4 regions of the Nocardiopsis sp. MT53 genome follow, and region 1 is predicted to be linked to each of the others. Evidence: riboswitches for the same ligand, from Rfam matches in the RefSeq annotation. Region 1 holds a riboswitch; each other region holds the start of a gene.
What was found. A riboswitch is a leader RNA that binds a small molecule or an ion and turns the genes downstream of it on or off. The one in region 1 is predicted to bind thiamine pyrophosphate.
Positions count from the first base shown of each region.

Region 2: another riboswitch for thiamine pyrophosphate. It lies ahead of thiO (glycine oxidase ThiO); the one in region 1 lies ahead of thiD (bifunctional hydroxymethylpyrimidine kinase/phosphomethylpyrimidine kinase).
Region 3: another riboswitch for thiamine pyrophosphate. It lies ahead of thiC (phosphomethylpyrimidine synthase ThiC); the one in region 1 lies ahead of thiD (bifunctional hydroxymethylpyrimidine kinase/phosphomethylpyrimidine kinase).
Region 4: another riboswitch for thiamine pyrophosphate. It lies ahead of K1J57_RS03660 (ECF transporter S component); the one in region 1 lies ahead of thiD (bifunctional hydroxymethylpyrimidine kinase/phosphomethylpyrimidine kinase).

Region 1 is NZ_CP080599.1:403,763-410,775, reverse strand. Features, by position in the region: gene K1J57_RS01735 (glycosyltransferase family 1 protein) at 1-174, opposite strand, end outside; gene K1J57_RS01730 (DUF6457 domain-containing protein) at 399-656, shown strand; gene K1J57_RS01725 (sodium:alanine symporter family protein) at 876-2,297, shown strand; gene thiD (bifunctional hydroxymethylpyrimidine kinase/phosphomethylpyrimidine kinase) at 2,377-3,180, opposite strand; TPP riboswitch at 3,169-3,280, opposite strand; gene K1J57_RS01715 (DedA family protein) at 3,324-4,034, opposite strand; gene K1J57_RS01710 (acyl-CoA synthetase) at 4,460-6,172, opposite strand; gene rocD (ornithine--oxo-acid transaminase) at 6,571-7,013, shown strand, end outside.
Region 2 is NZ_CP080599.1:4,265,381-4,272,393, reverse strand. Features, by position in the region: gene K1J57_RS19085 (zinc-binding dehydrogenase) at 1-972, shown strand, start outside; gene K1J57_RS19080 (TetR/AcrR family transcriptional regulator C-terminal domain-containing protein) at 1,009-1,788, opposite strand; gene K1J57_RS19075 (ATP-binding cassette domain-containing protein) at 1,890-2,789, shown strand; gene K1J57_RS19070 (ABC transporter permease) at 2,786-3,550, shown strand; gene thiE (thiamine phosphate synthase) at 3,604-4,269, opposite strand; gene K1J57_RS19060 (Rv2175c family DNA-binding protein) at 4,346-4,705, opposite strand; TPP riboswitch at 4,806-4,915, shown strand; gene thiO (glycine oxidase ThiO) at 4,949-6,139, shown strand; gene thiS (sulfur carrier protein ThiS) at 6,145-6,360, shown strand; gene K1J57_RS19045 (thiazole synthase) at 6,375-7,013, shown strand, end outside.
Region 3 is NZ_CP080599.1:3,462,830-3,469,842, reverse strand. Features, by position in the region: gene K1J57_RS15480 (sigma-70 family RNA polymerase sigma factor) at 1-448, opposite strand, end outside; gene K1J57_RS15475 (class I SAM-dependent methyltransferase) at 804-1,625, shown strand; gene thiC (phosphomethylpyrimidine synthase ThiC) at 2,049-3,734, opposite strand; TPP riboswitch at 3,728-3,839, opposite strand; gene K1J57_RS15465 (SOS response-associated peptidase) at 3,968-4,825, opposite strand; gene K1J57_RS15460 (DUF3068 domain-containing protein) at 4,836-5,864, opposite strand; gene K1J57_RS15455 (alpha-(1->3)-arabinofuranosyltransferase) at 5,861-7,013, opposite strand, start outside.
Region 4 is NZ_CP080599.1:863,546-870,558, reverse strand. Features, by position in the region: gene K1J57_RS03665 (transglycosylase domain-containing protein) at 1-1,380, shown strand, start outside; TPP riboswitch at 1,538-1,643, shown strand; gene K1J57_RS03660 (ECF transporter S component) at 1,750-2,361, shown strand; gene K1J57_RS03655 (ABC transporter ATP-binding protein) at 2,364-3,917, shown strand; gene K1J57_RS03650 (energy-coupling factor transporter transmembrane protein EcfT) at 3,904-4,692, shown strand; gene K1J57_RS03645 (enoyl-CoA hydratase/isomerase family protein) at 4,755-5,543, shown strand; gene K1J57_RS03640 (bifunctional serine/threonine protein kinase/MFS transporter) at 5,927-7,013, shown strand, end outside.

The DNA of each region.
Region 1 (7,013 bases):
CAGGACCAGCGCCTGGTGGCCCCGGGCGGCCAACAGGTCGGCGACCCGGCACACGGAGTTGGTCACCCCGTTCACCTGGGGCAGGAAGGACTCGGTCACGATGGCGACGCGCAGCGGGCGCTGCTTGTCGGCGGAGGCGGGGGTCGGGTCGCGGAAGGTGTCGAGGGGGGACATGCGGGCGGCTCCCAACGCCGGGGGGACGTGTCCTCGACGCTAGAAGGCGCGGGTGAACCCGGATGGGGCGCGGAGGGAACCGGACGCGTCGCGCGGGCGTGGGCTCACCGAGCGCGCGGTGACGGACCACGGACGGTGCCCCCGCACCCGGGTTGACCGCAGATGACCCGTCGGTGGCTAAGATCGCATCACGTGATCGAATCATTGCTCTGAGGAGTGGAACGGTGACTCTCGTGGAATGGGCCGATGAGGTCCGCGTCGCACTCGGGCTTCCGGAGACCGAGGCCATGGACCGCAAGGACGTGGACCGCGTCCTCGACCTCGCCAAGGACGCCGCGCACTCCGTCGCCCGCCCGGCGGCGCCGCTCACGGCCTACCTGCTCGGCATCGCCGTGGGCCACGGGGCCGACCCCGAGGCCGCGGCGCGGATGCTGGGCGAACTCGCCCGGAGCCGGGCCGGGGACGACGGGAGCGGCACGTGACACCGCCGAGGGGCGGAGAACGAGAGGGAGCCCGCCCCGGTTCCCGGTGAGACCGGCATGTCGAAGGTGTGTGACGTGTTCGTTACGCACCACTGCGATTCTTTGCCGATGACGCGAGGCCACCACCAGTGCCGACACGTCCACGAGGGCACCCGCCCCCCGCGCGCCGACACCCGCGGTGCCCTCGGCCCCATCCACTGACCGACAGGGAGATCCCCCGTGGACCAGCTCCTTGAAATGGCCGGCCTCATCAGCGGCATCATCTGGGGACCGTTCGTCCTCATCCCGCTGCTGTTCGCCGTCGGCCTTTTCCTCACCATCCGCCTGAACCTCCTCCAGCTCCTCAAGCTCCCGCACGCCCTGTGGCTGGCGCTCGTCCGGCGCAAGGAGGACGACTCCGTAGAGGGGGACATCTCCCACTACCAGGCGCTCAGCACGGCCCTCGCGGCCACCGTCGGCGTCGGCAACATCGCCGGCGCGGCGCTCGCCATCGGCATCGGCGGCCCCGGCGCCCTCTTCTGGATGTGGGTCGTCGGGTTCCTCGGCATGGCGACCAAGTACAGCGAGGCCCTGCTGGGTGTGAAGTTCCGCCGCGCCGACGCCAAGGGCGAGCAGAGCGGCGGCCCGATGTACTACCTCAAGTACGGCATCGGCGGGGGCTTCGGCACCGTCCTGGGCGTGCTCTTCGCCGTCTTCGGCGCGATCGCCGCCTTCGGCATCGGCAACGGCAGCCAGGCCAACACCGTCGCCCAGCAGATCAACAGCGTGACCGGGGTCGACACCTGGATCATCGGCCTCGTCCTCATGGTGCTGACCGCCGCGGTCATCCTCGGCGGCATCAAGAGCATCGGCCGGGTCGCCTCCGCGCTCGTGCCGATCATGATCATCGGCTACGTCGGCATCTGCCTGGCCGTGCTCGCCGCCAACTGGGCGCAGCTCCTGCCCGCGCTCCAGCTCGTGGTCACCGACGCCTTCACCGGCACCGCGGCCGCCGGCGGCTTCGCCGGCTCCACCGTGCTGATCGCCATCCAGATGGGCTTCGCGCGCGGCATCTTCTCCAACGAGTCGGGCCTGGGCACCGGCGGCATCGCCGCCGCCGCGGCCAAGACCCGGCAGCCGGTCCGCCAGGCCATGGTCTCCATGACCCAGACCTTCATCGACACCATCATCGTGGTCACCATGACCTGCATGGTCATCATCACCACCGGTGTCTGGCAGGGCGAGAACGCCGAGGACGGCTCCCTGCTCACCAGCCAGGCGATGACGCAGGGCCTGGAGGCCATCAGCCCGTCCCTGGCCCCCGCGGGCGCGGTGGTCGTGGCGATCTCCGTCGCGGTGTTCGCCTTCACGACCCTGCTCGGCTGGTCCTACTACGGCGACCGGTGCATCGAGTTCCTGGTGGGCCGGCGCTTCGTGCTGCCCTACCGGCTCCTGTTCATCGTCGTCGTGTTCGTCGGCTCCGTGGCCAGCCTGGACTCGGTGTGGCTGTTCAGCGACATCGCCAACGGCCTGATGGCGCTGCCCAACCTGGTGGGCCTGCTGGTGCTGTCGCCGCTCGTGGTGGCGGAGACCAGGAAGTTCTTCGCCCACCCGGACTGGAAGAACCCCGACGCCCTGATGGACGACGTCGTCAAGGGCTAGCCGCCACGGCACGCCGTGGAACGGGAAAAGGGGGACCGGCCGCTCGGGCCGGTCCCCCTCTCGCGTTCCCGTGCCCGGGTCACCACCAGGCGTGGAAGTGGTGGACGGGGCCCTGGCCGCCGCCCGCGTCGATCTCGTCGGCGCGGCGCAGGGCCTCGGTCAGGTAGGCCTTGGCGTCGGCCACGGCGGAGGCCGCGTCCGGGCGCTGCGGCAGCAGCGCCGCGATGGACGACGACAGGGTGCAGCCGGTGCCGTGGGTGTTGCGGGTGTCCACGCGGGGCGCGGAGAACTCCCGGTGCTCTCCGTCCCGGGACACCAGGACGTCCACGCTCTCCCCGCCCTCCAGGTGGCCGCCCTTGAGCAGCACCCGGCGCGGGCCCAGCTCCAGCAGGCGGCGGGCCTGGGCGCGCATCCCCTCCAGGTCCGTCGCCTCGTCCTCCTCCAGCAGGTCGGCGGCCTCGGGCAGGTTGGGGGTGATCAGGTCGGCGCGGGGCAGCAGCGCGGTGCGCAGCGCCTTGGTGGCCGAGGCCTCCAGCAGCCGGTCGCCGCTCTTGGCCACCATCACCGGGTCGACCACGACGTTGGGCAGCCCGTGCCGCCCGATCGCCTCGGCGACGGCCTCGGTGATCTCGGCGGTGCCGAGCATCCCGACCTTGACCGCGTGCACGGTCGCGTCGGAGAAGAGGGTGTCCATCTGGCGGACCACGAAGTCGGCGGGGACGGGGTGGACCCCGGTGACGCCCCGGGTGGACTGCGCGGTGAGCGCGGCGATCACGCTCATCCCGAACGTCCCGTGGGCGGAGAAGGCCTTGAGGTCGGCCTGGATCCCGGCGCCCCCGCTGGGGTCGCTGCCGGCGATGGACACGATGTTGTACGCGCTCATGGGCGTTCCTTCGCTAGTGCTAACTAGGGCAGGTTCGACGGGTGTGCTCTCAGCCGGGGCGCGGCCGGTCGGCCGCGCCCCGGCACCCCGCGCCGTGCGGACCCGGGAGGGTCCTTCGGTTGAGGATGCCGCCGGTGGGGCGGTCAGGCGGTGGGCGTGTTCTGCGCCCCGCGCGCCCGGACGATCTTGAGGACCCGGACCACCACGAACCACAGCAGCAGCAGGGCGATGACGACCAGCACGATGTTGCTGATCAGGCCGCTCCACTGGACCAGGATGGGCTTGATGGCCGGGCCGAAGACGAAGCCCAGGCCGATCCAGATGGTGTTCCACACGGCCGAGCCGATGACGGTGTAGAGGGAGAACTTCAGCAGCGGCATCCGCTCGATGCCGGCCGGGACGGAGATGAAGCTGCGGACCAGGGGCACGCACCGGCCCAGCAGGACGGCCATGCCGCCGAAGCGCTCGAAGAACTTCTCGGCCTTGTGGAAGTCGCCGATCTCCAGCAGCGGGGTCTTCTCGACCAGCCACATGGTGCGTTCGCGGCCCAGCAGCGCGCCGATCGCGTAGAAGCCCCAGGCGCCGACGAGGCAGCCGATGGTGGCCCACAGGATGGCGAGCCAGACGTTCATCTGGCCGTCGTAGGCGAGGAAGCCCGCGCCGGGCAGGACGGCCTCACTGGGCATCGGGGGGAAGAAGGTCTCGATGAACAGGGCCACGCCCACACCGGGCTCGCCCAGGGTCACCATGAGGTTCAGGACCCACCCGATGAACCCCTCGTACTCGTGGACGATCTCCTCCTCGACCGACGTGTTCATGGCCAGGGCCGACATCGTCCACAGATTCGCTGGCATCCGGGTTCCTCTTCTTCTTCGTGCTTTGCGGGCGGGTCTGGGGGAGGGGAAGGACTCCGCCGGTTCTGGGGAGGGGTGCGGACCGCTCTCACGCGGCCGGCAGGGGTGCCCGGTCCGTCACGGGTCCTTCGTCTGCTCGTGCGGGCGGGGTGGGACGGTCTCCCCGCTCAGGGGCGTCCTCGGCCTGCCTTCTCCTAAGGTACAAGCGGAAACGGTCGCTGTGGGCGGCCGCGGGGACGGGGTGCGGATTCCCCCACCCCGTGCCATCGGGGGCACCGGGGGAGGGAAGGGGCGGGGCGAACAGGCGTTTTGTCATCCACTGTTCGATTTTTCGGTCGTGCAGGGACGCCGCCGCTCAGAAGCCGAAAAAGAAGGAGTCCCACAGCACAGTGCTGCGGGACCCCGCATGGCCGGTTCCGGCCCCCTCAGACGCCTCCCCGGACCACCGACGACGCCCACCGGTAGTCCTGCTTGCCGACCGCGGTGCGCCGCACCCGGTCCACGAAGTGCACGGTCCGGGGCACCTTGAACCCGGCCAGCCGCACCCGGCAGAACGCCAGCAGGCCCGGCTCGTCCGGCGCCGCGCCCGCGGCCAGCGACACCAGCGCGGTGACGCGCTGCCCCAGCAGCTCGTCCGGGGCGGGCACCACGATGGCGTCCTCCACCGACGGGTGGGCCTTGAGCGCCGCCTCGACCTCCTCGGGGTACACCTTCTCGCCCGCCGTGTTGATGACGACGCTGCCGCGTCCCAGCAGCACGATCGACCCGTCGGCGGCCCGGGTGCCGAAGTCGCCCGACAGCGCCCAGCGGCGCCCCTCCGCATCGGTGGGGAACGTGCGCGCCGTGGCGATCGGGTCGTTGTAGTACCCCAGCGGGATCCGGCCGGTCCGCGCGATGCGGCCGACCGCCGCCGACCCCGGCGGCACCGGGCGCAGGTGCTCGTCCAGCACGGCGATGCTGCCGCCCATGGTGAAGCTGCGGCCGTCCCGGGAGCCGGTCAGCGGCTCCGCGCCGCCCTCGGCGTCCTGTCCGCCGGTCGCCGAACCGCACACCCCGGTCTCCGAGCCCCCGTAGGAGTCGGCCAGGGCGATGTCCTCGCGCCAGGCGCGCCACAGGCCGCGCACCGGCGGGGTCAGCGGTGTCCCGCCCGAGCGCACCGCGGACAGGTCCGGGCACAGGCCGGGCTCGGTGAGCAGGTGCCGGGCCAGCGGGCGGGCCATCGCGTCGCCCACCACCTGGAGCGTGTGCACGCCCTCCCGGTGGGCCAGCGCCACCACCCTCTCGGCGCGGAAGCTGCGGTCGGTGGACAGCACCACGCGCTTGCCGCACAGCAGCATGCTCAGCGCGTTCCACTGCCCGGCGGCGTGCATCAGCGGCCCCAGCACCAGCATGCGCTGGGGGAAGCAGGCGCGGGCGCGTTCGGCCACGTCGCGGGGGGAGCGGGCGCGCGGGGCGCCGGGGGAGCGGCGCTCGATCGCCGCCCGGAAGATGTCGGCCTGCCGCCACAGGACGCCCTTGGGGTAGCCGGTGGTGCCGCCGGTGTACAGCAGGTAGTGGTCCGAGCCCGAGGTGGGCGGCAGCGCCCGGTCCAGCGGGGCCCCGGCCAGCGCGTCCTCGTAGCCCACGGCCCCGGGGAAGGCGGCGCGCACGGCCTCGCGGGCCGCGGGACCCGCGCCGTCCTCCAGCAGCACCGCGTGGCGCAGCCGGGGCAGGTCGGGGCGGACCCGGGCCACCGTCGCGGCCAGGGACTCCTCGGCGATCAGCGCCACCGCGTGGGAGTCGGCCAGGACGTGGCGCAGCTCGCCCGCCACGTAGCGGTAGTTGACGTTCACCGGCACCGCGCCCGCGCGCAGCACCCCCAGGAACGACTCCGTCCACTCGGCCCGGTTGAAGGCCAGGATCGCCACGTGCTCGCCGCGGCGCACGCCCGCGTCCGCCAGGTGGCGGGCCAGCCGGTCCGCGCGCCCGCGCAACCCGGCGTAGGAGACGACGCGACCCCCGGCGACCAGGGCGGTCCGCTCGGGCACCGCGTCGGCGACGGCGTCGAACAGCCGGGTCAGCGAGAACGCGGCGTCGGGGTCGGCCGTCGCGGGCGACGCGGCGGTCTGCGGCGCGGCGGGTCCGGGCGATGAACGCACGGGCGGCCTCCCTTGGCGGCGGATGCGGCGCTGCCGTCCACGGCACGGGGGCTCGCGGCGGGACGCCGGCGCCGACCGGCTTCCGGCCGACGCGTCGATGACTTGTGTGCCGACCGTACCCGTCGGGAGGGGAGCCGATCGCCACCGGGGGTGTGGACCGCATCACCCCACTTCACGGGCCCGGTCACAGGGCCCGGACGGCCCTGTTCCACGGCCTTTCCGGGGCGTCGGCGGGGCCCGGATTTCGGGCCCGGTCGTGCGTTTGTGACACACCTCACCCCTTGTGGGGTCACCGGGTCATCTGCTCAACTCTTGGGGACTCTCCGGCGGGGGCTCTACCGGGCCCCGCGGTGGGTATCTAGTGTCTGACATCGGTCAATGGTGATCGGAGCGGTTGGATGAGCAACACCCAGAACCTGGGGCAGGCGAACGACGCCGGGAACCCCGGCGCGACACTTCCCGAACACGACACACCCGCACTCTCCAGCGCGGACCACATCGCACTCGCGCAGGAGCACTCCGCGCACAACTACGCCCCCCTGCCCGTCGTCATCGCCGAGGGCCGCGGGGCCTGGGTGACGGACGTGGAGGGCGAGCGCTACCTGGACTGCCTGGCCGGCTACTCGGCCATGAACTTCGGACACCACAACCCCGACCTGCTGGCCGCGGCCCACCGCCAGCTCGACCGGGTGACCCTCACCAGCCGCGCCTTCTACAACGACCAGTTCGGCCCCTGGGTGGACGCCCTGGCCCGGATGGTCGACAAGGAGAAGGTCCTGCCGATGAACACCGGCGCCGAGGCGGTGGAGACCGGCATCAAGGTCGCCCGCAAGTGGGGCTA
Region 2 (7,013 bases), 3.3 Mb from region 1:
TTCGGCGGGCCCGAGGTACTGGTGGCCCGGGAGGTCCCCGAGCCCGAGGTCGGGCCCGGCACCGCGGAGATCGCGGTCGGGGCCGCCAACGTGATGTACCTGGAGGTCCTGGTCCGCTCGGGCTGGGGACGCGACCACTTCCCCGTCGTCCCCCCGTACACCCCCGGGACCGGGGTCGCCGGGACGGTGACCCGGGTCGGGCCGGACGTGGACCCCGCCTGGGTCGGGGTCCGCGTGGTGGCCGACACCGGGGAGGAGAACAGAGAGGGCGGCAGGCTCCCCGTCGGCGGGTACGCCGAACGGGCCGTGGTCCCCGCCGACGGCCTGGTCCGGGTCCCCGAGGGGGTCGACCCGCGCGACGCGCTGGCCCTGCTGCACGACGGCCCCACCGCGCTGGCGCTGGCCCGGACCGCCGGGTACCGGGCCGGGCAGACGGTGCTGGTGACCGCGGCGGCCGGGGGCGCCGGCAGCCTCTCGGTACAGCTGGCCCGCCGGGCCGGGGCGCGGGTGATCGCCGCCGCCCGGGGCGGGGCCAAGCTCGACCTGGCGCGCCGACTGGGCGCGCACGAGGCGGTCGACTACTCCCTGACCGGCTGGGCCGACCGGGTGCTGGAGCTGAGCGGGGGCGGGGTGGACGCGGCCCTGGACGGGGCCGGGTCGTCCCTGGGCGAGGCCGCCTTCACCACGGTCGCCGAGGGCGGGACGTACATCAACTACGGGTCGGCCGGGGGCCGGTTCGCGGAGATCGAGCCCGCCCGGGCCCGCGAGCACAAGGTCCGGGTCTTCGGGCTGTTCGACATCAAGTCCGAGGTCGAGGGCGGCACGGACGACCTGACCCGGGCCCTGGAACTGGCCCGGGCCGGGGAGCTGGTCCCGCACATCGGCCTGGCCCTGCCCCTGGAGAGGGCCGACGAGGCCCACCGGGCCCTGGAGGAGCGCCGGGTCCTGGGCAAGGTGCTGCTGACCCCCTGAACCCGGACCCTTCGTCCCCGTCCCTCCGCTGCGGGCTCAGTCCCCGCGGCGGGCGGCGCGGGCCGCCACACCGTCGAGGATGAGCCCGACGGCCAGGTCGAACTCCGCCTCGTCCTGCGCCGGGTCGTCCGCCCGCGCGGCCCGCTCCGGGGACAGCAGGTCGGCGGCCAGCAGTTCGCGCACACGCGGGAAGGCGTCCTCGGGGACGAGGGTGCGCAACCGGTGGCCGAAGGCCCGGTGGGCCGTGGCGGCGTCCATCTCCTCGCTCGCGCGGACCCTGGCCTGGTCGCCGGCCAGCTCCCCCTCCGCCCGGGCGTAGGTCCACAGCAGGATGAGGATCTGCGCGCGGTCGGACACGTCCAGGCCGGTCTCCTCCAGCGCGGCCAGCCCCTCCTCCGTCCACCGGACGAACGAGGGCGCCAGGGGCTCGGCGGTGACGGGGACCTCGGCGGCCCAGGGGTGGGCGCGGTAGACCCGGCGCAGCCCCCGGGCAAGTTCGGCGGTGCGCTCGCGCCAGGTGGCGCCCGCCGGAGGGGGCGGGGAGCCCAGCGCGGCGTCGACCGCCAGCAGGAGCAGGTCGGCGCGGGACTCGACGTAGCGGTACAGGGACATCGTGCCCACCCCCAGCTCGGCGGCGGTGCGGCTCATGGTGATGGCCCCGGGGCCGTGCCGGTCGCCGAGTCCCACGGCCACCTCCACGATCCGCCCGACCGTCAGGCTGGGCCGGGGGCCCTTGCGGCTGACGGGGTGCGCCCCCCAGGCGGACAGCAGGGCTTTGGGGATCACGAGGGCCGGGTCGGTCTCCTGTTCTGGCATGCCCCCAGCGTAGTGACGGCCCGTGCCGGGCGCGGCCGCACCCGGCCTTTTACTGCGTAGGGGTTGCGCAATGGTACTGCGTAAGGGTTACTCTGTACGGCATGGACAAGGCACATCCCCCCGGAGCGGCGCCCGCCATCGCCGTCCGGGGCCTGCACAAGAGCTATGGCGGACACGAGGTCCTCGTCGGCGTCGACCTAGAGGTGCCCGCGGGAGGCGTCTTCGCGCTGCTGGGGCCCAACGGGGCGGGCAAGACCACCCTGATCGACGTGCTGACCACCCTGGTCCGCCCCGACGCGGGCACCGCCGAGGTGCTCGGCCTGGACGTGGTGCGCAGGGCCCGGCGGGTGCGCCGCGAGATCAGCGCCACGGGCCAGTACGCGACCGTCGACGAGGAGCTCACCGGCCGGGAGAACCTGGTCATGGTCGCCCGGCTGCTGGGCGCGGGGCGCCGCGCCGCCCGGGACCGGGCGGCGGAACTGCTGGAGCGCTTCGACCTGGTCGGCGCGGCCGACCGGAGGGTCGCCGAGTACTCCGGCGGCATGCGGCGGCGCCTGGACCTGGCGGCGGGCCTGACCGGCTCGCCCTCGGTCGTGTTCCTGGACGAGCCCACCACCGGCATGGACACCCGCAGCAGGCGGGCCCTGTGGCGCACGGTCGGCGACCTGGCCGCCGACGGGACCACCGTCCTGCTCACCACCCAGTACCTGGAGGAGGCCGACGTGCTGGCCGACCGGATCGCCGTGCTCGACCGCGGCCGGATCGTCGCGGAGGGGACGGCCGCGGAGCTCAAGCGCCGTGTGGGCGGGGAGTGGATCGAGCTCTCCCTGGCCGACGGCGGCACCGAACGGGTCCCCGGCGACGGCACCGCCGACCGGCTGCGGCGCGTGCTCGACGAACGGCACCGGGCCGGGATCGCCGTCGCCCGCGTGGAGGTGCGCACGCCCGGCATGGACGACGTGTTCCTCGCCCTGACCGGGGACGGGGGCGGACGACCGTGAGCCTCCTGCGCGCCGAACGGGTCATGACCGGGCGCGGCCTGGTCCACTCCCTGCGCAACCCCGACGGGACCGTCACCGCGGTGGTGGCCCCGGTCGCGATCATGCTGCTGTTCGTCACCGTCTTCGGGACCGCCGTGCAGGACATGGCGGGCGGTCCCTACGTGGAGTACGTCACCCCGGGCGTGATGCTGCTGTGCGCCGGCTTCGGGGCGGCGATGACCGCGACGGCCGTGCACGCCGACCTGTCCAAGGGGGTGGTGCGGCGGCTGCGGACCATGCCGGTTCGGGCCTCGGCCGTCATCACCGGCCACGTGGCGGCGAGCGTGCTGCGCAACCTGCTGTCCACGGCGGTCGTCCTGGCGGTGGCGGTGGCCCTGGGCTTCCGTCCGCAGGCCGGTCCCCTGGAGTGGCTGGGCGCCGCCGCGCTGCTGGCCGGGTACATCACGGTGCTGACCGTGCTGGCCGCCGCCTGGGGACTGGCCTCCGGCGGCCCCGACACCGCCGCCACGTTCGCGTTCGTCGCCCTGTTCCCGCCCTACCTGTCCACGGCGTTCGTTCCGCTGGAGGGGCTGCCGGGGTTCCTGCACGGGGTGGCCGCGCACCAGCCCGTCACACCGGTGACCGAGACCCTGCGCGCGCTCACCTCGGGCACCGCGCCCGGCGACCACGCCGCCGCCGCACTGCTGTGGCTGGCGGGCCTGGGCCTGGCGGGGGCCGCGCTCACCGGGTGGCTGTTCCGGCGGGCCGCCGGGCGGCGCTGACTCCTCCGGGTACGGCGGCGGCCCCGGTCCGGTGGGATCGGGGCCGCCCGCTCTCAGCCCTGCCGGGCCGCGACGCGGTCGCGCAGGGCCGCGGCCGCGGCCGCCGGGTCCTCGGCCTCGGTGACGGCGCGCACCACCACGATCCGGCGTGCGCCGGCGTCCAGGACCCGGTCGACGTTGTCGAGGTCGATGCCGCCGATCGCGAACCAGGGGCGGTCGGTGCCCAGGGCGGCCGCCCGCTCCACCAGTCCGGTCCCGGCCGCCGGGCGGCCCGGCTTGGTGGGCGTGGCCCAGACCGGGCCCACGCAGAAGTAGTCGCTGCCCGGCTCCTCGGCACAGGCCCGGGCGGTGTCGATGTCGTTGTTGGAGCGCCCGATCAGCGGATCGGCCCCGATGACGTCGCGGGCCATGGGCACCGGCAGGTCGCGCTGCCCCAGGTGGAGCACGTCGGCGCGCACCGCGCGGGCGATGTCGGCGCGGTCGTTGACCGCGAGCAGGGCGCCGTGGCGTTCGCACGCCTCCCGCAGCACCTCCAGGGCCGCGAGCTCCTCGCGCGCCTCCAGGCCCTTGTCCCGGAGCTGGACGATGTCCACTCCCCCGGACAGCGCGGCGTCGGCGAACTCGGCGAGATCGCCGCGCTCGCGGCGGGCGTCGGTGCACAGGTACAGAAGGGATGCGTCCAGGCGCTTGCGCAGGCTGGTTCCGTGGCTGGTCCTCACGCCCACCAGCCTAGGCCCTGGCCCCGGCGGGCCCAAGGGGGCGGGCGACGCGGGCGCGCCCACCCCGGCAGGGGCGTCAGAAGGCCAGGCTCTGGGCGCGGCGGCGCACCTCGGTGCCCCGGTTCTCGCGCATCGCCTGGATCGGGGTCCCGGGCAGCGTGTCGTCCGGTGTGAAGAGCCAGCGCAGCGCCTCCTCCGTGGAGTAGCCCGCGTCGCTGAGCAGGACCAGGGTACCGGGCAGCCCCTTCACGAGGTCGTCACCGTCGACGAAGGCGGCCGGGATCGAGAGTTCGCCGCCGCGGACCACGCCCATGAGCCGGTTCTCGCGGATGAGCGTCTTGATGCGGTTCGGGCTCACGCCCAGAGGCGCGGCCGCCTCCTTGAGGGTCAGCCACTCGCCGACCAGGGTGTCGAGATTGGTATCGCTAGATGTCACCCCACCAATCTGCCACAGGCCCGGTCCCGCGGACACCACGCACGCCGCGGACACCGGCTCCGGCCCCCGGATCCGGGGGCCGTAGTATGTGGGGCGAACACAGACGTCCCGCGGGAGCCGGGTGGACCCGGCTGAGAGGGGGGCTGCCGCCCCCGACCGCACGAACCTGATCCGGATCATGCCGGCGAAGGGAGCGGAGGCAGCACCGTGCGCACCCCTGAGACCGAACGGCGCCCCGACACGATTCGTCCTACCTCTGGGGGGCCGGAGGGCGGCCACGGCGTCGTCGTGGTCGGCGGCGGCCTGGCCGGCCGCGTGACCGCCTGGCGGGCGGCACAGGACGGACACCGGGTCACCCTGGTCGAACCCGACCCCGTCACCGACCCGGCCGGCGCCCGGGCCGCGTCCACCGTCGCGGCGGGCATGCTCACGCCGGCCACCGAGGCGGTGTTCGGCGAGGAGCCCCTCATGGAGTTCGGCATCCGGTCGGCCTCCCTGTACCCGGACTTCGTCGCCGAACTGGAGGCCGCGAGCGGGCTCGGCGTCGGCTACCGCACCACCGGAACACTGCTGGTCGGCTTCGACGCCGACGACATGGCGGTCCTGGACCGCCTGCACGACCTCCAGAAGCGCCTGGGGGTGGAGACCGAGCGCCTGAGCGGTCGGGAGTGCCGGCGGCTGGAGCCGATGCTGGCCCCCGCGGTGCGCGGTGGCGTGCTCGCCCCACAGGACCACTCGGTGGACCCGCGCCTGCTGCTGCGCGCCCTGGCGGTGGCCGGGGAGCGCGCCGGGGCCGCGGAGGTCCGCGGGCGTGTCACGGCCGTGCGCTCGCCCGGCGCCGGGGGCGCCCGACTGGGCGCGGTCCTGGACGACGGCCGGGAGCTGCCCGCCGACCAGGTGGTGGTCGCCGCCGGGTGCTGGAGCGACCGGATCGACCTGCCCGAGCCCGTCGTGCCGCCGCTGCGCCCGGTCAAGGGGCAGCTGCTGCGCACGCGGGTGCCCGCCGGGGAGCCGCCCCTCGTGGAGCGGACGGTGCGCGGCCTGGTCCGGGGCTTCCCCGTCTACCTGGTGCCGCGCGCCGACGGCGAGATCGTCATCGGCGCCACCCAGGAGGAGCTGGGCTACGACACCTCCCTGACCGCGGGCGGGCTGTGGCAGGTGCTCCGGGACGCCCGCGAGCTGGTCCCCGGCGTGACCGAGCTGGAGGTCACCGAGACCTGCGTGGGCCTGCGCCCCGGCTCCCCGGACAACGAACCCCTGCTGGGCCCCACCCGGGTCCCCGGCCTGCACCTGGCCGGGGGGCACTTCCGGCACGGGGTGCTGCTGACCCCGGTCACCGGCGAGGTCATGGCCCGTGCCCTGGCCACCGGGACCCTGCCCGAGTACGCGGAGCGGTTCGCCGCCGACCGCGCAGGCGAGACGACGTGGAAGTGAGAGTTGTGGAGCTGATCGTCAACGGCGACCGCCGCGAGGCCGCCGACACCACCACGGTCGAGGAGATCGTGCGCGACCTGACCGCCGCCGACGGCGGCGCCATCCCCGGCGGCATCGCCGTCGCCGTCAACGACGAGGTGGTGCGCCGCGCCGCCTGGGCCGGGACCCGGCTGGGCGCGGGCGACCGCGTCGACGTCCTCACCGCCGTCCAGGGGGGCTGACCGTGACCGAGCACATCGACGACCCCCTGGTCATCGCCGGGGTCTCCTTCGGGTCCCGGCTCATCACCGGCACCGGCGGCGCGCCCTCGCTGGAGGTCCTGGAGGAGGCCCTGACCGTCTCCGGCACCGAGCTGACCACCGTGGCCATGCGCCGGGTCACCCCGGGCGCCCGCGGCTCGGTCTGGGACGTGCTGGAGCGCAACGGGATCCGCCCGCTGCCCAACACCGCCGGGTGCTTCACCGCGGCCGACGCGGTGCGCACCGCCCGGCTGGGCCGGGAGGCGCTGGACACCGACTGGGTGAAGCTGGAGGTCGTGGCGGACGAGCACACGCTGCTGCCCGACCCGGTGGAGCTGCTGGAGGCCGCCGAGCGGCTGGTGGACGAGGGGTTCACCGTGCTGCCCTACACCAACGACGACCCGGTGCTGGCCCGCCGGCTGGAGCAGGTCGGCTGCGCGGCGGTGATGCCGCTGGCCGCGCCGATCGGCTCGGGGCTGGGCATCCGCAACCCGCACAACCTGGAGCTGATCGTGGAGCAGGCCGGGGTCCCCGTGATCGTGGACGCCGGGATCGGCACCGCCAGCGACGCCGCCCTGGCCATGGAGCTGGGCTGCGACGCGGTGCTGCTGGCCAGCGCGGTGACCCGCGCCGAG
Region 3 (7,013 bases), 3.1 Mb from region 1:
AGCCCTCGACGTCGGCGAGGTAGACCGCGATCCGGAAGTCCTCGGGCAGCTCCTGCAGCGCCCGCTTGACGTCGCTGTCGGGGAGGTGCTCCAGGGCCTCGGCCTCGGCGGACTTCAGGCCCGCCGCCGTGTGCGAGGCGGCCTGCGCCAGCTGCCAGTCCTCGACGTCCTCGGTGCCGGCCTGCTTCGGCTCGCGCTGCTTCTTGCGGTAGGAGTTGATGAAGGTGTTGGTGAGGATGCGGTACAGCCACGCCTTGAGATTCGTCCCCTCCTTGAACTGGTGGAACGAACCGAACGCCTTGGCGAAGGTCTCCTGTACGAGATCCTCCGCGTCGGCGGGGTTGCGGGTCATGCGCAGCGCCGCGGAGTAGAGCTGGTCGAGAAAGGGAAGCACATCCCTCTCGAAGCGCTCTTCCCGCTCCTCGGCTGTCTCCTGGCCCTGATCCAAGCCCGTCGGCCTCCTCGCACTGGTCCCGGCTGGGAAATCCGTACCTCCAAGATACGGTTCCCCGGCACGGGGCCGCGCATCGGCACCACGTGGCGTGGACAACGCCTCCTCGCGTTCGAGGCAAGCACCGGCGATCGGCATGGTCTGGCGGTCCTCCTCGGAAAATCCCTGGTGGCGGTGGGACCGGGGCCCTCCCCGGTCGCGGTGTTCGGTCACAACAACGGCCGCCGCCCGCTGATTCCGGTCCGGACACGGGTCGAAGGTCCCCTCCTCGCGGAACTTCGCCGATCGGACGCGTCAGGGGAGGTGAGGCATGGCAGAGTGCGGGTAAGACCCTTTGAAGGATGGGAGAGGAGTGCACGTGCGACCGTCCTCGACTCCGGCCTCCGACCGCCCCCGGTCACCGGCGGCCCAGTTCGCCACCCCCGACCGGCTCTCCGACTACTGGCGGTTCTACTGGGCCGTCGCCGAGGCGCAGATCGCCCGCTGGCTCCCGGAGGCCCCCTCCCGGCTGCTGGACCTGTCCAGCCCGGACTACCAGGGGACTCCGCGCGCCGTCGCCGCGGGACACGACGTGGTCGCCCTGCTGCCCTCCGCGGACTCTGCGGTGCGCAGGCCGCTGCGCCTGGTCAACGGACGCGCCGCGGTGCCCCGCCCGGCCCGCCGCGGGCGGCTGCGCCAGATCGTGGGGGACGCGGCGTTCCCGCGCTTCCTGGCCGCCGAGAGCTTCGACGGGGTGATCGCCGACAACCGGGTGCTGTCCCGGCAGCTGGCCACCGAGGAGTCGGTGGCCGAGATCGCCCGGGTGCTGCGGCCCGGCGGCCGGGTCCTGCTGTGCGTCGACTCGGTGGTGCTGGGCATGGCCCTGCTCGCCGAGCAGGACTGCTGGCCCGAGCTGAGCCACGCGCCCAGCGCCGACGTCCTGCTGGTGCCCTGGCCCGACGGGTCCATCACCCGCTGCTTCACCGCCGAGCAGCTCACCGACACCCTCACCGAGGCGGGCCTGGAACTGGAGTGGATCAAGCCCCGCACGGTGCTGTCGGCGTCCACGGTGGAGATGATGCTGGCCCGCGACCCGCGTTCGATGAACCGGCTGGTCGAGATGGAGCTGCGCGCCACCGAGTCCGACGACTACGTCGGCGTCCACCTCGTCGCCGCGGCCCGCAAGCCCCTCTAGCGCCCGCTCCCCGAACGCTCCCGAGCGTTCCGGCGCTCGCGCCGGATGCCGGGAGCGGTCGCGGGGCGATCTCTCACAGGAGGGTCGGCGCGGCGAGAGGCGGTCTCGCGGCCGCGACCCGGAACGACCCGCCGAACACGCCCTGGCGCCCGCTCCCCGAACGCTCCCCTGGGCCGTGGGGGCTCCGGGGGCCCGGAGGAGGCGCCCAAGGGAAGAGGCCCGGAGGAGGCGTCCACGGGAAAGCGCGGCGTGGGCCGTCCGTCGGGGCCGGCGGTCGACGAGGACCTGGACGCAGCACCGAAGGCTCCGACCCTCGAGGGCCGTCGGCGGCACGGCCGCGCCGAGCGGGGAGGGGGCCGGCGGCGGTGCCGCCGGCCCGTTCAGGGACGCCCGGTGCGCGTCCGGGCCGTCAGGGCCCCGGGGTCACCCGGACCGTTCGGTGAGGGGCAGGTACACCCGCCCGCCCTGCTCCCCGAACTCGGCGGACTTGTCGGCCATCCCCCGCTGGATGGCCTCGACCGTGTCCAGCCCGTTCTCCGCCGCGTAGCGGCGCACGTCCTGCGTGATCTTCATCGAGCAGAACTTGGGCCCGCACATGGAGCAGAAGTGCGCGGTCTTGGCCGGCTCGGCGGGCAGCGTCTCGTCGTGGTACGCCGTCGCCGTCTCCGGGTCCAGCGACAGGTGGAACTGGTCCTTCCACCGGAACTCGAACCGCGCCCTGGACAGCTCGTCGTCCCACTCCTGCGCCCGCGGGTGCCCCTTGGCCAGGTCGGCGGCGTGGGCGGCGAGCTTGTAGGTGATGACGCCGGTCTTGACGTCGTCGCGGTCCGGCAGCCCCAGGTGCTCCTTGGGGGTGACGTAGCAGAGCATCGCGGTGCCGTACCACCCGATCTGGGCGGCGCCGATCGCCGAGGTGATGTGGTCGTAGCCCGGCGCGATGTCGGTGGTCAGGGGGCCGAGGGTGTAGAACGGCGCCTCACCGCACAGCTCCTCCTCCAGCCGCACGTTCTCCGCGATCCTGTGCATGGGCACGTGCCCGGGGCCCTCGATCATCACCTGCACGTCGTGGGCGCGGGCGATGTGGGTGAGCTCGCCCAGGGTGCGCAGCTCCGCGAACTGGGCCTCGTCGTTGGCGTCGGCGATGGAGCCGGGCCGCAGCCCGTCGCCGAGCGAGAACGTGACGTCGTACTCCCGGAGGATCTCGCACAGCTCCTCGAAGTGGGTGTACAGGAAGCTCTCCCGGTGGTGGGCCAGGCACCAGGCGGCCATGATGGAGCCGCCGCGCGAGACGATGCCGGTGACCCGGCGGGCGGTGAGCGGCACGTACCGCAGCAGGACGCCCGCGTGCACGGTCATGTAGTCCACGCCCTGCTCGCACTGCTCGATCACCGTGTCGCGGTAGACCTCCCAGGACAGCCGGGCCGGGTCCCCGTCGACCTTCTCCAGCGCCTGGTAGATGGGGACGGTGCCGACCGGCACGGGCGAGTTGCGCAGGATGCGCTCGCGGGTCTCGTGGATGCGCTTGCCGGTGGACAGGTCCATGATCGTGTCGGCGCCCCAGCGGGTGGCCCACACCATCTTCTCGACCTCCTCCTCCACCGAGGAGGTGACGGCCGAGTTGCCGATGTTGGCGTTGATCTTGACCAGGAAGTTCTTACCGATGACCATCGGCTCGGACTCGGGGTGGCGGCGGTTGGCGGGGATGACCGCCCGGCCCACCGCCACCTCGGAACGGACGAACTCGGGGTCCAGGCCCTCGCGCTCGGCCACGAACCTCATCTCGGGGGTGATGGTCCCGGCCTTGGCGTGGGCGAGCTGGGTGTCGGCCCCGTTGACGGGGGTGCGGGAGCGGATCCACTCCCCGCGCAGGGCGGGCAGCCCGGCGCGGACGTCGATGTGTGCGGTGTCGTCGGTGTAGGGGCCGGAGGTGTCGTACAGGTCGAAATGGCCGCCGTCGGTGAGTCCCACCCGGCGCCCGGGGATCCGGAGGGTGAAGCCCTCGGGGGTCTCGATGTCCCGGTAGACCTTGGATGATCCCATGATGGGACCAGTGGTCACCCGGTGCTCCCCGGTGGTGGGACCGGTGTCACGGCTCTGCGAAGCCGTCATGGCATGCCTCCCTACGTCGGAATTACCCGAACAGGTTCTGCGGTCGGCGACACCGTTGAGCCGCCCTCTCAGCCCGCCATGGCGCGAGCTCCCGCGTTGCGTTATCCCGTTGTGGGGCACGGTCGGACCGTGCCCGGGCGCGCCCGCGTTCACGGGCGGCCCCGGACACTGTACACAGGGACACCCCGGTCCCGTCCAGGGGTGCAGAGAGCCCCGGAGGCGGACCCCGGGGGTCAGAAGAGGGTGTCCGGCTCCGGCCCCGACCCGGCCGCCAGCGGCGTGAGCAGGTCGGGGCGGTTGTTCTTGATGGTGTTGACGTCGGTGGACACCTCGTCCGCGACGAGCCGGTCCGCCGGGGTGTCGGCCATGATGTGCATCAGCTCGTCGGGCCCGGTGCCCGGGTCCAGCCACGCCGCCCAGTCCTGCCGGGGCACGATGACGGGCATCCGCTCGTGGATGTGCGCGAGCGCGGGGGCGGCCTCGGTGGTGATGACGGCGCAGCTCCACACCCAGCCCGCCGGGTCCTCCTCGGGGGCCTCGGGGTCGCGCCAGCGCTCGAAGATCCCGGCCATCGCCAGCGGCTCGCCGCCGCCGGGGTAGTGGACGGAGTAGGGCTTCTTGTCCGCCTTGGCCTTGCGCTTCTTGTGGTCGGGGTCGGTGGCGGGCGAGGTGCTGGCCTGGACCGTGCCGTCCCTGCCGACGAGCTGCCACTCGTAGTAGGCGTCGGCGGGCAGCAGGCAGCGGCGGCGCCGGAACGCCGTGCGGAACGCGGGCTTGTCGGCGACGGTCTCGCTGCGCGCGTTGATCATCCGGTAGCCGATGTTGCGGTCCTTGGCCCAGGAGGGGATCAGCCCCCAGCGCAGGGTGTGCAGGGAGCGCGGCCCGGGCTCGGCCTCCTCCCCGCCCTGCGGGGGCGGGCCGAGGACGGCGTACACCGGGCGGCCGGGCGAGATGTTGTAGTCCGGCTCCAGCTCCTCCAGCGGCGGCCAGGCGCGGGTGTCCACGTCCTCGCCGGGCAGGGACTCCTCCGGGAGGCCGAAGTCGAGCCGGAGCTGCTGCACGTTCCTGGACTGGGCATAACGACCGCACATGCGTCCGATCCTACGCCGACGGCACCCGCTTCCCATCCGTGACATCCGAATCCGCGGGCGCTCCCGCCCCCTCCGCGCCCCCGCGGCCGTCGCGGCCCGCGTCCCGGGAGCGGTCGCGCAGGGCGATCGCGCCCCCGGCGACCAGCAGCAGGCCGCCGGCCGGGCCCAGGGCCCAGGGCGCCCACGAGTCCAGGGAGCGCAGCAGCAGGGAGCGCACCCGGGCCTGCTCGGCGCGGCCCGCGATCTGGTTCTCCCGCAGGCCCAGTTCCGCGTAGAGCAGGTGCGCCTCGCCGGAGGCGTTCTGCGGGCGCAGCGTCTCCAGCCGCGCCTCGTGGGCGTTGACGACCGTGCCGGACACCGGCTCCACCCAGTAGGTGCGCGTGAGCTCCAGCCAGCGGCCGGCGGTGACCGTGCCCTCCGCGCCGGGGGTGAACAGCCACGCGGGGACCTCGCGGGCCGACTCGGGCACCTGGGTCGCGGGGATCTCCTGGGTGTAGCGGCGCACGGTCAGCCCGGCGACCTCGTCGGTCCCCTGGAACTCCATGACGGGCGCGGCCCGCACCTCGGCGTCGTAGAAAGGGTGGTCGGCCTCCCCCACCCCGGGGGGCCAGGAGAACACCAGCCCTGCCTGGCGGACCGCCCGGTCGCCGTTCACGTGCTCGCCGCAGCAGTTGACGGCGCGGCCGGTGTCCCGGTCGACGATGGCCCGGCGGCTCCAGTGGTCGATCATCGCGCCCTCGGCGACGGTGTCCACCGACATCTCCCAGGCCGACCAGTCCGGGCCGTGGGCCTGGGCGCTGACGGACGTGTTGCGGACGATCCGCACCCCGTCCACCCACGCCCACCGGGACGTGTCCAGGTACCCGGCGCCGTCGGCGACCATCGTCATCTCGAACCGGCCCTGGGCGGGCAGCACCGCCACCCGGTCGTACACGTACAGCGGCAGCATCGCGGCCAGGGTCAGCAGGAAGGCGCCGACCGCCGCCGGGACCGTGCCCCGGGGCAGGGCGCGCCGCCCCGCGGTGTCGTCCGCGCTCATGTGCGGGCCTCCTCGTGGTCGCTCTCCCGGCCGCCGGCCTCCGGGGCGGGGCCGGGGCCGTCACCGTTCCACGATCGGCCCCGGGGCCGGTCCGGGGACCGGCCCGGGCCCGGCGGGCCGGACGCGCCGCGGGCGCCACCCGTCCCGCGCGGGTGGGCGTCGGCCCGGGACGGGTCGGGGCGCTGCCCCAGGGCCAGGACCAGGCGGGCCAGGGCGGGCAGGCACAGCAGCTGGGCGACCCAGCCGCGCAAGGGCTGGCCCACCACGTCGGTGATGTCGTGGAACGGCATGTGGACCGCCAGGTGGGTGCCCACCGCCATCGCCAGGCCCGCCAGTCCCAGCGACACCGCCACCGGCCACGGTCCGGCCAGGCGGGGCAGGAGCCGCCCGCCCATGGACGGGCTCCCCGGCTTGGCGTGCCGGAGCCGGGCGGGCGCGCGGCGGCCCAGCCACCACATGCACAGCAGGATGGCGCCGACCAGGGCGGCGCCGACCGCCCCGGCGACCCAGACCCCGTACGCCAGGCCCAGCGGGAGCACGAACCACCGCGACGGCCAGGCCGCCCCGGCCGCGGGCAGCGCGCGCGCTCCGCGCAGGGCCCCGGCGGCCCCGGCGCGGCCGCCCGGCAGCAGGCGGCGCGGCCACAGGGCGGCGACCACCAGCAGGGCGGCCAGGACACCGCCCGCGATCAGGGCCCGGTGGTAGGCGGCGTCGGGGGTGTAGGTCAGGGTCACGGTGCCCGCGCTGCCCGCCGGCAGCAGCCAGCCCTGCTTCCACCCCTCCAGGCGGACCGGCTCCAGCACCTCCCCGCCCTCCAGGCGCGCCTGCCAGCCCTCGTTGTAGTTCTCGTTGACGACGAGGAAGGAGTCGGTGTCCACGGCCTCGACGTCGAAGCGGCGCTCCCCCGGACCCCACTCGTGCACGGTCGCGGGGGCGGTCAGGGAGACCTCGGGGCGCTCGGCCACCGACTCCCCCGAGCCCACCACTGCGGAGCGGACCTCGTACCGGTTGCCGGGGTCGACGACGATGCGGTTCTCGCCCTCCACCAGGTCCAGGGCGGTGCAGCTCTCGTAGCGCAGCGGGCGGCCGGTGAGCTGGTCGGCCAGGGTGCCCTCGCTGATCCGCGTCTCCACCCGCTGCCCGTTGACC
Region 4 (7,013 bases), 460 kb from region 1:
GCCGCCGCCGAACGGCGCGACCTGGTGCTCGACCGCATGGTCGCCACCGGCCACCTGTCCGAGGGGGAGGCCGACCGGTACCGCGGGGCCGACCTGCGGCTGGACCCCACGCCGCGCGGCGGCAGCTGCTACCACAGCGATCAGCCGTTCTTCTGCGACTACGTGATGCGCTGGCTCCAGGACTCCGAGGAGCTGGCCGAGGACCCCGCGGAGCGCGAGTTCCTGCTCGGGCGCGGCGGCATCACCGTGCGCACCACCCTGGACTCGGGGATGCAGGCGGCCGCGCAGGAGGCCATCGACTCCCGGGTGCCCCCGGGGGACACCACCAAGTTCGCCGCGCAGGTACTGGTGGAGCCCGGGACCGGCAAGGTCCGGGCGATGGCCCAGAACATGCGGTACGGGTTCGACGAGGAGGAGGTCGGGACGACCTCCATCAACCTGGCCGTCGACCATGAGGACGGCGGCTCGCACGGGTACCAGGCGGGGTCCACGTTCAAGGCGTTCACCCTGGCCGCGGCGCTCGACAAGGGGCTGAAGTACGGGACCAGCTTCGACTCGCCCAAGAGCGTCTCCGTGAGCGGGATGGCCAACTGCGAGGGCGGGACGATGTCCACGTGGAAGGTGAACAACGCGGGCGAGAGCGACGCGGGCTCGCACAACATGATCAGCGGGACCAAGGGGTCGGTGAACACCTACTTCGCCCAGCTCCAGCGGCGGGTGGGGCTGTGCGAGACCGCCGAGATGGCCGAGCGGACCGGCATCCACCGCGCCGACGGCGAGCCGCTGGGCGTGTGGAGCTCCTTCACCCTGGGCGACCAGGAGGTCTCCCCGCTCACCGTCGCCAACGCCTACGCCACCTTCGCCGCGCGGGGCGAGTACTGCGAGCCGCGCCCGGTGTCCTCCGTGACCGTCGGCCGCGAGGGCGACGAGGACTTCCGCGAGATCCGGATGCGCTCGCACTGCGAGGAGGGGGCGGTGCCGACCCACGTGGCCGACGGCGTCAACCACCTGCTCCAGCAGACCTTCAAGGGCGGCACCGCGAACGGCCTGGGCATCGGCCGCCCGGCCGCGGGCAAGACCGGCACCACCGACAGCGCGGCCTACGCCTGGTTCGCCGGGTACACGCCCAACCTGGCCTCGGCCGTGGTGGTCGGCGACATCCGGGGCGGTGAGCAGAACCCGCTCCAGGGGGTGTGGATCGGCGGCCGGTACTACGGGATCGTCTACGGCGGCACGCTGCCGGGGCCGATCTGGCAGGCCACGATGAACCGCGCCGCGGCCGACCTGCCCGCGGAGTCCTTCGCCCCGTCGCCGCCCCGCTTCGGCGACCCGTCGGCGGCCCCGCCCAAGAAGAAGGAGGAGGGCGACGAGGACGCCTGACCGCAAGGCGCGGAGGGGCCCGGGAGGGCCCTCCGGAGCAGTCCCCGGGGAGGGGACGGGGGCCGGTCCCGGTTCGGGGCCGGCCCCCGCGGCGTCCCGGGAGGTGAGACGGGACGGCGCAGGACTGGCCTTCTCCGGCATATGGCGCATAATGGTGGCGAACCGACAGGGGAGCGCGTGAGCGCTGAGAGTGCGGAGAGTCCGCAGACCCTTACACACCTGATCCGGGTAATGCCGGCGAAGGAAGTCGTGGGAACCGCCACCGGTGGCGCGTCTCGCGCGCCGGAGGTCCGCTTCCGGCGCCGCAGTGCCCCGGTGCCGCTCTTGGCCGTATCCGCCCCTCGTCACACCGACGAAGGGACACATCGAATGGGCACCGACACCACCCCCGGTGGCACCTGGGCCGACATCAGGTCGCGGGCACGCGGCTGGCGCACCGTCGACATCGTCGTCGCCGCCGTGCTGGGCGTCGCCGTCGGCGTCGTGTTCTGGCTCTGGAACATCGTCTGGTCCATCACCACCCCGCTGTTCGCGGCGTTCCCGCCCGGGCAGGCGGCCGTCTACGGCATGTGGCTGATCTCCGGCGTCCTGGGCGGGCTCATCATCCGCAGGCCCGGCGCCGCCCTGCTGACCTCGATCGCCGCCGCCTCGGTGTCGGCGGTCCTGGGAACCCAGTGGGGGGTCATGGTCCTCCTCGACGGCACCCTCCAGGGCATCCTGCCCGAGCTGGTCTTCCTGGCCTTCGGCTACCGCCGCTGGGGCATGGGCGTCGCCGTCCTGGCCGCCGCCGTCGCCGGGATCTCCCCGGCGATCCGCGACAACATCGCCTACAACGTCACCTGGCCGCTGCACTACCAGGTGATCTACGGGGTCATCGTGGTGATCAGCGCCGCGGTCATCGCCGGGGTCGGCGCGCGCCTGCTCACCACCGCCCTGGCCCGCTCCGGCGCGCTGGCCCCCTTCGCCTCGGCCAAGGGCTGACCGTGGCCGACCGAGGACGCCCGGGCGCCCGCGTCGAGCTCTCCGGCTGGGGATGGCGGCACGCGGGCCGCGACGCGTACACCCTGCGGGGCGTCGACCTGGCCGTCGGGCCCGGTGAACGGGTGCTGCTGCTCGGCGCCTCCGGCACCGGCAAGTCCACCCTGCTGCACGCCCTGGCCGGGCTCACCGGCGACGACGGCGCCATCGGCGGAGAGGAGGAGGGCCTGCTCCTGGTGGACGGGGAGCGGGCCCGCCGCGGCCGGGCCGAGGTCGGGCTGGTCGCCCAGGACCCCGAGTCGCAGATCGTCATGGCCCGGGCCGGGGACGACGTCGCCTTCGGCCCGGAGAACCTGGGCGTGCCGCCGGAGGAGATCCGCGAGCGGGTGGGCGAGGCGCTGGAGGCCGTCGGTTTCCCCTACGGTCCGCGCCACCCCACCGGTGCGCTGTCGGGCGGCGAGAAGCAGCGCCTGGTCATCGCCGGGGCGATGGCGATGCGCCCGCGCCTGCTGCTGCTCGACGAGCCCACCGCCAACCTCGACCCGGACGGGGCCGCCCTCGTGCGCGGGGTGCTCGCCCGCCTGCTGGAGCGGACCTCCGCGACGATGGTGCTGGTGGAGCACCGGGTCGCCGAGGTCGTGGACCTGGTGGACCGGGTGGTCGTGCTGGAGGCCGGGGGCGGCGTGGCCGCCGACGGCCCGCCGCGCGAGGTGTTCGCCGCCCACGGCGCCGCGCTGGCCGCGCAGGGCGTGTGGGTGCCCGGGCACGAGCCCGACCCCTCCCTGGCAGCCGCCCCCGGCGGCCCGGTGCTGCTGCGGGCCGCCGGGGTGGACGCCCGCACCCCGCCCGGGCTGGGCGTGCGCGTCCCGCCCCGGCGCACGGTCCTGGAGGACGTGGACGTCGCGGTGCGGGCCGGGACCGCCACCGCGCTGACCGGGCCCAACGGCGCCGGCAAGTCCACGCTGCTCACCCTGCTGGCCGGGCTGTCCCGGCCCCACCGCGGCGCCGTCCTCCCGCACGGCCCGCTGGCCGACGCCGACCGGCGGCCGCTGGCGCGCTGGCCGGCACGCAGGCTGGCCCGGCACGTGGGCACCGTGTTCCAGCACGCCGAGGACCAGTTCGTCACCGGCACCGTCCGGGACGAGCTGAGGTTCGCCCCGCTGCGCGCCGGGAGGGGCGAGGCGGAGACCGAGGCGTGGGTCGGCGAGCTGCTGGAGCGCCTGCGGCTGACCGCGCTGGCCGACGTGCACCCGTACACGCTGTCCGGGGGAGAGAAACGGCGGCTTTCGGTCGCCACCGCGCTGAGTTCCGGCCCTTCGCACGCCCCCGACGTGCTGGTCCTGGACGAGCCCACCTTCGGCCAGGACACCCGGACCTGGACCGAGCTGGTGGAACTGCTCGGCGGACTGCGGGCCGAGGGCCGCGCCGTCGTCATGGCCACCCACGACGAGCTGCTGCTGCGCCGCCTGGCCGACGTGCGGATCCGGGTCGCCGGCGGCCGGGCCGAGGAGACGGGCCGCGCCGACGCGGCGGAGGGGGGCACCCGTGGCCGACCGTGAGACCGCCGCGCCGGTCGCGGACGCGCTGACCTTCGACGCGCCCGGGGACGGCGGCGCCCGCACCTGGCTGACCCGGTTCAACCCCGCGGCCAAGCTGCTGGCCGCGCTGGTCCTGGGCCTGGGCCTGGTCCCGGCGGTGGACGCCGTCACCGGCGGCGTGGTGCTGCTGGGCGTGCTGGCCCTGGTGCCGTTCAGCGGCCTGGACCGGCGCACCCTGCTGGTCCTGGGCGGGCCGTTCGTCCTCATGGGCCTGTCCAGCGGCCTGGTCAACTACCTGTACGGCGAGGAGGGCCTGGAGGGGGCGGTGGGGGCGGCGGTGCGCCTGCTGGCCATCGCCCTGCCCGGGCTGCTCGCCGCCGCCGGGAGCGACCCCACCGACATGGCCGACGGCCTGGTGCAGAGGCTGAGGGTGCCCGAGCGCCCGGCCATGGGCGTGCTGGCCGCGCTGCGGCTGGTCCCGCTGCTGGCCGACCAGTGGCGCACCATCACCCTGGCCCGGCGGGCCCGCGGGCTGGAGGCGGGCCGCAACCCGGCGCGGATGGTCGCGCTGTTCTTCGGGCGGATGTTCGCGTTGCTGGTGCGGGCCATCCGCACCGGGACGCTCATGGCCACCGCCATGGACGCCCGCGCGTTCGGCACCGGACGGCGCAGCCACGCCCGGCACAGCCGCTGGCGCACCGCCGACACGCTGCTGCCGGTCGGGGCGTTGCTGCTGCTGGCGGCGGCCTACACGCTGTCCGCCCGGCTGGGCACCCTGGTACTGCTGTTCTCGTGACCCGGGTGATAGGAATCCCTGGGACCCAGACACTGACGTCGACAAGCGAAGAGGTGGAGCACGTGGCCGAGTTCGTGCGCGTGGAGACCGACCCCGAGCACCCGGCGGTCGCCGTGATCCGGCTGGACCGCCCCAAGGTGAACGCGCTCAACGCGGTACTGACCGCCGAGATCGCCGAGGCCGCCGCGCAGGTCGCCGCCGACCCGGCGGCCCGCGCGGTCGTGGTCTACGGCGGCGAGCGGTTCTTCGTGGCGGGGGCCGACATCAAGGAGATGGCCGAGCGCACCCACGCGCAGATGCTGGAGTACGCCCGCGACCTCCAGAAGGCGCTGACCGCCGTGGCGCGCATCCCCAAGCCCGTGGTCGCGGCCGTCACCGGCTACGCCCTGGGCGGCGGCCTGGAGCTGGCGCTGGCCGCCGACTTCCGGGTGGTGGGGAGCAAGGCCAAGCTGGGCGTCCCCGAGATCCAGCTCGGCGTGATCCCCGGCGCAGGCGGCACCCAGCGGCTGCCCCGGCTCATCGGCCCGGCCCGCGCCAAGGAGATGATCTTCAGCGGCCGCCACGTGGACGCCGCCGAGGCGAAGGAGATCGGCCTGGCGGACGCCGTCGTCGCCGACGAGGACGTCTACGCCGAGGCGGTGGCCTTCGTCGCCCGCTTCGCCGAGGGCCCCGCGGTGGCGCTGGCCGCCGCCAAGGAGGCCGTGGACCGCGGCATGGAGACCGACCTGGACACCGGGCTGGAGATCGAGCGCCTGCACTTCGCCGGGCTGTTCGCCACCGAGGACCAGAAGACCGGCATGCGCAGCTTCATCGAGCAGGGGCCCGGCAAGGCGGTCTTCAACGGCCGCTGACCCGCCGGGGCGCGGGGTGAGAAGGGGCACGGCGGGACCCGGCACGGGCCGCCGGTCCGCGGGGCCGGTACGGAGGACGGGGCGGGTGGGACGGGCACACACGGACCGAAACACCCTTCCCGGAGACCGAAACCGGCCAGTTCGGACAGGTGGAGGGGAACCGCACGCCCGGATTTTCCGTCATACTCGGTGGTGGTCGTCCGACGAGGGACCGACCGCCGGAGCCCCCAGACTTCCCGGCGGAGCCGAACAGACCACAACGGCCCCATCGGGGCCCGTACAAGCCAATGGTGACCCATTCCCCCGGCCGATAAGCTGGACGTGGCGGTTATGCGGTCTTTTGAGGGGATGAGTACTCGATGGCAATGTCGGCAGGTTTCCCCATGGGTGAGGAGCTGCCGGAGCGCATCGGCCACTACGTGATCCGCCGCCGCATCGGATCGGGCGGCATGGGCGTGGTGTACCAGGCCGAAGATCCCCGGACCCAGCAGTTCGTCGCGGTGAAGGTCCTCAAGCCCGAGGTCGCCGGAGACCGCATCGCCCGCGCCCGGCTCGCCCGCGAGGTCGAGACGATGCGCCGGGTGCAGAGCCCCAACGTCGCCGAGGTCATCGACGCCAACATCGACGCCGAGCTGCCCTGGGTGGTCACCGAGTACATCCCCGGTCCCACCCTGGACGCCACCGTCACCGACCACGGGCCGCTGCGCGGGCGCGCGCTCACCCGCTTCATCACCGGCCTGGCCCGGGCGATCAAGGACATCCACGCGGTCGACGTCATCCACCGCGACCTCAAGCCCGGCAACGTCATCATCTCCAACGGCGAGCCGATCGTCATCGACTTCGGCATCGCGCACGCCGTCGACGGCGCCAAGCTCACCCAGACCGGCACCTTCGTCGGCACGCCCAGCTACCTCTCCCCGGAGGTCATCGAGGGCACCGCGCTGGGGCCGGCCACCGACATCCACGCCTGGGGCGGCACCGTCGCCTTCGCCTCCACCGGCCGCCCGCCCTACGGCGCGGGCGCCTTCGAGGTGATCTTCTTCCGCATCCTCAACGGCGAGATCGACATGGACGGGATGCACGAGGCGCTGCGGCCGCTGGTCACGCGCGCCGTCTCCCGCGACATGCGGCGCCGTCCCACCGCCGCCGAGCTGGTGGAGGAGGCCGGGCGGCTCAACCTCGACCTGCCCTGGACCGAGGACCCCGGGGCCAAGTCCGCGGGGCTGACGGGCGGGCACACCGTCTACCACTCGCCGGTGCCCGGGAGCGACACCGGCGGCACGGCCGCCGCGGACCCGGGCGGCTCCGGGTCGGGCGCGGGCGGCGCCGCGGGCGCGGCCCTGGGCGGTGCGGCGCTGGGCGGCGCGGCCGGGTACCTGGCCAGCCGGATGACGCAGGGCGGGGGCGAGGGCTGGACCAGCGGTCCCAACCCCGCGGCCAGCGCCTGGTCCGCTCCGGGCGACCAGCGCC